One region of the Agrobacterium sp. O3.4 genome, then DNA from elsewhere that is predicted to be linked to it. Evidence: riboswitches for the same ligand, from Rfam matches in the RefSeq annotation. Region 1 holds a riboswitch; the other holds the start of a gene.
The links. A riboswitch is a leader RNA that binds a small molecule or an ion and turns the genes downstream of it on or off. The one in region 1 is predicted to bind cobalamin.
Positions count from the first base shown of each region.

Region 1 (3,830 bases):
GAAATGATCTCATCCATCAGGTCGCGGGCAAGCTGTTCGTCACCGCGCGCGAGAGCCAGCGCCACCATGCAGACGCGATCCTCATAACGCTCCAGATAACGTTTTCCGTCGAATGTCTTCAGCGTGTAGGAGGTGTAATATTTGAACGCCCCGAGGAAAGTCGGAAAGCGGAACTTCCGGGCATAGGCTTCGTCATAGAGATCGCGGACGAAATTGAAGGAATACTGATCCAGTACCTCCTGTTCGTAATATCCCTCCGTTACCAGATAATCGAGTTTTTCCCTGAGGTTATGGAAAAACACCGTGTTCTGGTTGACGTGCTGGAGGAAATATTGCCGGGCGGCAAGGCGATCCTTGTCGAGCTGGATCTTTCCGTTCTCGTCATAGAGGTTCAGCATCGCGTTCAGCGCGTGGTAGTCCAGTCCCGTATCAACCGGTTTCTGGCTTGCAGCTACCGGCTGTTTGGCGTCCTTGCGCAGCGCGCCTGAGGTCAGCGTGTCCAAAATCGTTCCAATCCATGTTTGACGTTGGCGACATCTTCCTCCGTGCCGAGAAGCTCGAAGCGATAGAGAAACGGCACGGCACATTTGCGCGAGACGATATCTCCGGCGGATGCGAAAGCTGCGCCAAAATTCGTGTTTCCCGCCGCGATGACGCCGCGAATGAGATTTCGGTTGGAGGGCTCGTTCAAGAACCGGATGACCGGCTTTGGCACGGCCCCTTTCGTGCCGCCGCCCCCATAGGTGGGGGTGACGAGCACATAGGGCTCAGACACATGAGGCACATCCTCCTCGGCGCCGAGTGGCAGGCGCAATAATCGCCGCCCCAGTTTCAGAAGGAAACGATGCGTGTTTTCAGAGCGGCTGGAATAATAAACGATCAGCCCCATCACGCTGCCGCCTTAGCTGATCGCGCCGATCATATCCGGCCGGAAACCCGCCCAATGGCGTTCGCCGGCGACGACCACGGGAACCTGCATGTAACCAAGGCCGCGAACGTGATCGAGCGCATCCGCATCTTCGGAAATATCGACGATCTCATAGCTAACGCCGATGCGGTCGAGTGCGCGATAGGTGGCAGTGCATTGGACGCAGGCGGGCTTGCTGTAAACGGTGACGGTCATAATTTCCTCTTTCGAAGCCGTTCTTGGACACGGCTCAACATTGCCGATTGCAATCGCAATCGGGTGGCGATGGATTTGTCATTCAGGTGGGGCGCACGGCTTAGAGGGTTTGTCACATTTCCGGACGGAAACCGTTTGTCCCGGTTATCCTGAAAACGCTTCTGGCCGCGTAAAATCACTCTCTACGCCGACGAGCGCAGGAACTTAAAAAAATGCACTGGCATGACTTCACCCCGAAGCTTGTTCTGGAAGGGGTCAGAAAAGGGCGAACGCAATTCATTTGCGCCATACCTTCCTTCCGGACACCCCGCCCGTGGACGTTTTCGCTCAAGGCAGGTCTCCTGACTTACGGGTCACAACATCTATCCCGGCCTTCCCGGAGCTTTTGGCTCCAGTGACCCAAATCGGAACGATGCTCGCCGCTTACAGTTGCGGGGGCAGTTTCGGCATTGTTCCGCCATGATGGCGTTGCTCACCGAATTCCCGTCTTAGCTCCCGACGCTTGCGAATCGGGAGAACCTTGAACACCACATATAGCATATGAGGAAATTTTCTCGTCAATAAATAGACACACAAAAGCCCCACCCTGTGGATGAAAAAGATTCAACACATGGTCAACAAAGGCTTAACGGCAAATGCGCCTTGCCGCTCAGTGACGAGAAAGCGTTAACCTATTCCCAGATATCGATGTGAATATCGGCAGGGCGGGCGTTCTCGATCACCCTTTTACCGTTGGGAAGATCGTTTTCAAAAAGTTTGGCGTGGATCGCAGCTGCATCGAGGCCGTAGCCCTGCCATCTGCTCCGCAACCTCTCTTCAAGCACGTTGACCGACGGCCCAACGAAAATAGTAAGGTCGAAGCTCTCGGAAAGCGCCGTCCATGGGGCCTCATTCAGCAGCAGATAATTGCCTTCAGCCAGAATGAAGCGTGTCTCCGGCGCGATGGCGCGGGCGGACGCAATGGCGATTTCGCGGGAGCGGTCGAAAACCGGGACAAGCACCTCCTGCCCGCCCCTGCGGACGGCAGAGACGATATCGAGGAAGCCACGCACATCAAAGGTTTCGGGCGCGCCCTTGCGCGGCAGCAGCCCACGCTCTTCAAGGATGCCATTGTCCATATGGAAGCCATCCATGGGCAGCACGGCGGCCGTTTCGCCCCGCGCCAGCAAAGCATCACAAAGCGCGTCCGCCAGCGTGGATTTGCCGGCCCCAGGGGGACCGGCAATGGCAATGATAAAACGGGATTTGCCCTCTGCCCGCCGAAGAACGTCTTCAGCGATCGTCTCAAGCTTCAGCGTCATGCGGCAAGCGTTTCCTTCGGCGCTTCCTTGGCGCCGGTCATGAAGGCGACGGCGTCGGACATGGAATAGTCCTTTGGATTGATGACGCACAGGCGCTTGCCCAGCCGGTGAATGTGGATGCGGTCCGCCACCTCGAACACATGCGGCATGTTATGCGAGATCAGAACGATCGGCAGACCGCGCGAACGCACGTCAAGAATGAGTTCAAGAACACGCCGGCTTTCCTTCACGCCAAGTGCTGCCGTCGGTTCGTCGAGGATGACGACCTTGGAGCCGAAAGCCGCCGCGCGTGCTACCGCCACACCCTGCCTCTGGCCGCCAGAAAGGGTTTCCACCGCCTGATTGATGTTCTGGATCGTCATCAGACCCAGTTCCGAGAGTTTCTCGCGGGCGAATTTTTCCATGGCCGGACGATCCAGCGCCCGGAACACGCTGCCCTGAATGCCGGGTTTGCGGATTTCCCGGCCGAGGAACATATTGTCGGCTATGGAAAGTGCCGGCGAGAGCGCGAGGTTCTGATAGACGGTTTCGATACCCGCCTTGCGCGCCTCGATCGGCGAGCGGAACTGCACAGGCTGGCCTTCAAGCCTGATCTCTCCCTCATCCGGTGTCACCGCACCGGAAATCGCCTTGATGAGCGAGGATTTGCCGGCGCCATTGTCGCCGATCACCGCCAGGATTTCTCCGGGATAGAGATCGAAATCGGCATGATCGAGGGCGGTCACGCGGCCATAACGTTTGACGAGATTGCGTGCTGTGAGAATAGGTTCTTTTGCCATCAGCCTGCTACCTTTCTGATCCACTGGTCGATTGCGACAGCCATGATGATGAGGACGCCGATCAACAGATAGGTCCATTGCGGGTCGGTTCCGATGAGCCTGAGGCCGAGCGAAAAGACACCGACGATCAGGGCGCCGAAAATCATGCCCATGATCGAGCCGCGCCCGCCGAACAGCGACAGGCCGCCGATAACCACAGCCGTGATGGATTCGATATTGGCAAATTGGCCGGCGGTCGGTGAAACCGAGCCGATGCGGCCGATGAGAGCCCAACCGGCGAAGGCACAGATGAGGCCGGACAGGGTGTAAACGGTCGTCAGCATGCGCTTGACGTTGACGCCGGCCAGTTCGGCAGCATCCGGATCGTCACCCACGGCATAAAGATGGCGGCCCCAGGCGGTGCGGTTGAGCACATACCAGAGCAGAGCAACGAGCAGAACCATGGCGATGACGCCGTAGGTAAAGACCGCACTTCCCAGACGGATGTTATTTCCGAAGAACTGCAGAATGGGCGCCTGCTGAGCGATGTCCTGTGCGCGGATCGTTTCATTTGCGGAATAGAGGAAATTCGTCGCCAGTACGATCTGCCACATGCCGAGCGTGACGATGAAGGGCGGCAGGCGCATG
Region 1 covers NZ_JALPZP010000001.1:2,592,233-2,596,062, forward strand. Annotated here, with positions in the region: gene nrdE (class 1b ribonucleoside-diphosphate reductase subunit alpha) at 1-503, opposite strand, end outside; gene nrdI (class Ib ribonucleoside-diphosphate reductase assembly flavoprotein NrdI) at 491-889, opposite strand; gene nrdH (glutaredoxin-like protein NrdH) at 902-1,123, opposite strand; cobalamin riboswitch at 1,437-1,661, opposite strand; gene M0412_RS12645 (nucleoside triphosphate hydrolase) at 1,795-2,424, opposite strand; gene M0412_RS12650 (ATP-binding cassette domain-containing protein) at 2,421-3,203, opposite strand; gene M0412_RS12655 (ABC transporter permease) at 3,203-3,830, opposite strand, start outside.

Region 2 (3,830 bases), on a different contig from region 1:
TGACGGCAACGTCATCGGCCGGGAAACGACGACGGTCCATCTTGCCGGCGACGATGACGGTCGGATTGGCCTTGGCGATGGTTTCCCAGCCAACGGTCGGCCATTCCTCATCGCTTTCGATGATATTGGTCAGCCCGAGTGCGGACATGATGTAACCGGGCGCGCCATGGCGGCCCGCCACATAAGGGTCGATATCCAGTTCGGCGCTGGAGAACCAGAAGACGGCGGAAATCTTGCCATTGGCCGAAGCGATCTTGGCGCGGGCGGCTTCTTCACGCTTTTTCAGGTCGGCAACAACCTCTTCGCCGCGGTCCTGCACGTTGAAGATTTTGGCGAGATCGCGGATCTCCTGATAGATCAGCTCCATGGTAAAGCCGGTCTTGCGAACGCCGTCCCCGCCGCCGGAATTATCCTTGCCGACGCAATCGGCCGGCGAGGTGTAAACGGGAATACCGAGTTCGGCGAATTGCGCGGGCGTGCCGACAACACCTTCCGGGCCGATCTGCCACTGGAACTGCGTCGTTACCAGGTCCGGCCTCTTGCCGACAACGGCTTCGAAACTCGGATCATTGTCGGCCAGACGCTCCACCTTGGCGTTGGCTTCCTCGTAACCCTTCAGAACCGGGCCGATCCACAGCGCCGTGCCCACCACCCTGTCGGCAACGCCGAGGAGATAAAGAACCTCGGTCGTGCTCTGGCCGACGGATACCGTGCGGGCCGGCGCCTGTTTGAAGGTGATGTCCTGACCGCAGCTGTTGATCGTCAGGGGATAGACCGTTTCGGCGGCATGGGCGGAAGCGGCGGGCAAAGCCGTAAGCGCAGCGGCCAGAAGGCCGGCATAGGCCGGCAGGCGTCCAGGATTAAACATGTGTTCTCCAGTCGAAATTAAATCGCTTATTCCAGAGCCGCAGGCGTTAGAACGCGCAGCAACAGCGGGACGTCTTGTACGGAGAACAACGACGGGACGCAAACCAAATGTTATGAAATAACATTACAATTTCCTCCTCCGGGCTTCCCCGCCCGTAACGATGGTTCATATTTTGACGGCAGGTCTCCTGGCTCACGGATTTGCGCCGTTCATCTGCCTTCCCGCATTCCGGAGAATACAGTGGCATGACGCCTTGAGGCGCCACGGGGATGAGCGGCAATCCGCTTACAGTTGCGGGGGCAGCCACGGCATTGGGCGATCATCATCACCCGCACCATGTTCCCTATTAATCCCTTCGCCTTTCGGCTGCAGGAACCGTCGCTTTCTCACATAAGGGGCAAGAGCCGGAGCGTCAATCGCCAAAGCATGTCTCACAAGCGTATGGAAACCGTTCTGCGACAAAGACACGCACACAGCAGGAACCCAAAGTGCGTAACATGAAGTCGATGGGAAACGAGGTGCTTCAACACAGGGATGGGCCTGCCAGAGCGAAAATCCCAGCCGAGCCGGAACCTTCCGGCTGCGGCGCATTTTTTGACATGGTCGTCAGTGTTTCAATCACCACCAGTCCGGATTGCGCCAGAAAATCGGTGAGAACACCGTCATCACGCAAGGCATCGAGCCGGACAAGCTGCCCGTCGAGATCGGCAAAATGCCGCCTTACCAGCGCGACTGCCTCCGCTTCCCCCTCCGCAACCACCGGGCCGATGATGTGGCCCCGCCCTGCCGCCCGCCGCAGCGCAAAGGCGGCCAGACGATCCGCCTCGAACAGGCCGTAGCCGGTGTTTTCCCGCAGGAGACGCTGCAGCACGCCCCGGCGTGAAACGCCGAAAGCCGCCCGGTCCAGATCTTCCACGGCGGGGAGATGATGTTCCGAAACTGGCTCGATCCTCTGTTTCTTGCCAAGCTGCGGCGCCTCGGTGGTGCGACGGGCCTTGCCGCGCAGAAGATGCACCCGTTCCGCATCCCCGGTAAAACCGAGCCCGGCAAATAGCCGCCGGGACACCTCCGTTGCATTCAGCCGCAAGGCGGCGGCAGGATATCTCGCCACAAGCTGCCGGACCAGCCAGGGTGCTACGCCCTGCCCCTGCAGGCGTGGGGAGACTATGACCATGCCTAACGTCGCAAAAGCCTGATCATAGGGAAAAAGCATGGCGGTCGCGACAACCCGGTCAATCTCGTCCAGCGCCGCAAGACCCACACCGCACTGGCGCAGGAAACACCATTCATTGGCATGATACCGCCATCCGACAGCCATGGAGAGGGCATGCAGATGATCCGCCTCCACATCGGCGATATCCACGGTCCGCAACTCGAAACTATCGACCTTGAGCAGCTCCATAGCAAACGGCTCTCATTCCCTCCGGCGCGGAACCCTAGGGCCCCGGAAGCCCAGCCCACGACATCCGAAGATAACCGGCCCTGCCCGCAGGAATTTTCTGAAAGCACTGGAAGGACACAACAATCTACCGAAATCATCGGCATTTCAGCAGATAAACGCCGCCGGCCACTCTAAGCTTCTGCGGTGAATAATCCGGCCAGCGGCCAATGGGAACGACCAGCGGGGACGACCATGAACGCAATCGAAATCCTTGAGCGTCTCGTCGCCTTCCCGTCCGTTGTCGGAACCGCCAATGGCGATATTGCCGGATGGATTGCCGATTATCTGGAAGGCCATGGCGCGAAAGTCTCGCTGTTGCCCGGACCGGAGGGCGACCGCGCCAATCTCTTCGCCACGTTCGGCCCGGCCGATCGGGCCGGTTATATCCTGTCCGGCCACATGGATGTGGTGCCGGCCGGAGAACCGGAATGGACCTCCAATCCCTTCACGCTGAGAACCGAAAACGACCGGCTCTACGGGCGCGGAACCACCGACATGAAAGGGTTTCTCGCCACTGTGCTCGCCGCAGCGCCGGCATTTTCGCGCATGACGCTTGAACGGCCGATACACATCGCCTTTTCCTATGACGAGGAGGCGGGCTGCCGTGGCGTTCCCCATCTCATCGCCAGACTGCCGGAACTGTGTGCCCCGCCGGCGGGCGCCATCATCGGCGAACCCAGCAATATGCGCGCCGTTCGCGCCCACAAGGGCAAGGCCGCAGCGCGCATCACCCTGCACGGCCGATCCGGCCATTCCTCACGGCCGGATCAGGGGATAAACGCCATTCACCTGATGACCGGCATCATGGCAAAAGCAGTCGAAACCGCCGATACGCTGACGCGGGGACCGTTCGAAGCAACCTTCGAGCCGCCCTACTCCTCCTTGCAGATCGGCACGGTCAAAGGCGGGCAGGCGATCAACATCATCCCCGATCATTGCGCAATCGAACTGGAAGCGCGGGCAATTTCGGGCGTCTCCCCGCTCGCCCTGCTGGAGCCGGTAAAAAGCGCTGTCGAAGAGATCGCCGCAACGGGCGTCGATATCGAATGGACGCCGATGAGCGCTTATCCGGCCCTGTCGCTTCCAGCCGATGCGCCGCTTGCTTTGCTTCTGGAGGAACTGACCGGCACCGCCAACCTCGCAGCCGTAAGCTACGGAACGGAGGCCGGGCTTTTCCAGGCGGCGGGCATAGATGCCATCATTTGCGGCCCGGGAGATATCGGCCGCGCCCACAAGCCGGACGAATTCATAACCGCGGACGAACTTGCCGCCTGCCAGTCGATGCTGGAAACACTCGGCCGCCGCTGCGCCGCTTAATCAAATGACGGGTATTAGATGACGTTTCTCTTCAATTCCGACGCAAAGCGCGGCGAAATCTTCCGGCAGGCTCTGGCCACAGAGCTGCCGGACCTGCCATTTTCGATGGATGCCGCCACTGTCGATCCCGATGCGGTGCGTTATCTCATTACATGGACGGTGCCAGAGGATATCGCGCGTTACCGCAATCTCGAAATCCTGTTT
Region 2 covers NZ_JALPZP010000002.1:625,300-629,129, reverse strand. Annotated here, with positions in the region: gene M0412_RS15695 (ABC transporter substrate-binding protein) at 1-868, opposite strand, end outside; cobalamin riboswitch at 1,028-1,263, opposite strand; gene M0412_RS15690 (GNAT family N-acetyltransferase) at 1,392-2,270, opposite strand; gene argE (acetylornithine deacetylase) at 2,502-3,626, shown strand; gene M0412_RS15680 (glyoxylate/hydroxypyruvate reductase A) at 3,645-3,830, shown strand, end outside.
Region 2: it holds a riboswitch for cobalamin, as region 1 does, so the genes downstream of both, M0412_RS15695 (ABC transporter substrate-binding protein) here and nrdH (glutaredoxin-like protein NrdH) in region 1, are expected to answer to the same signal.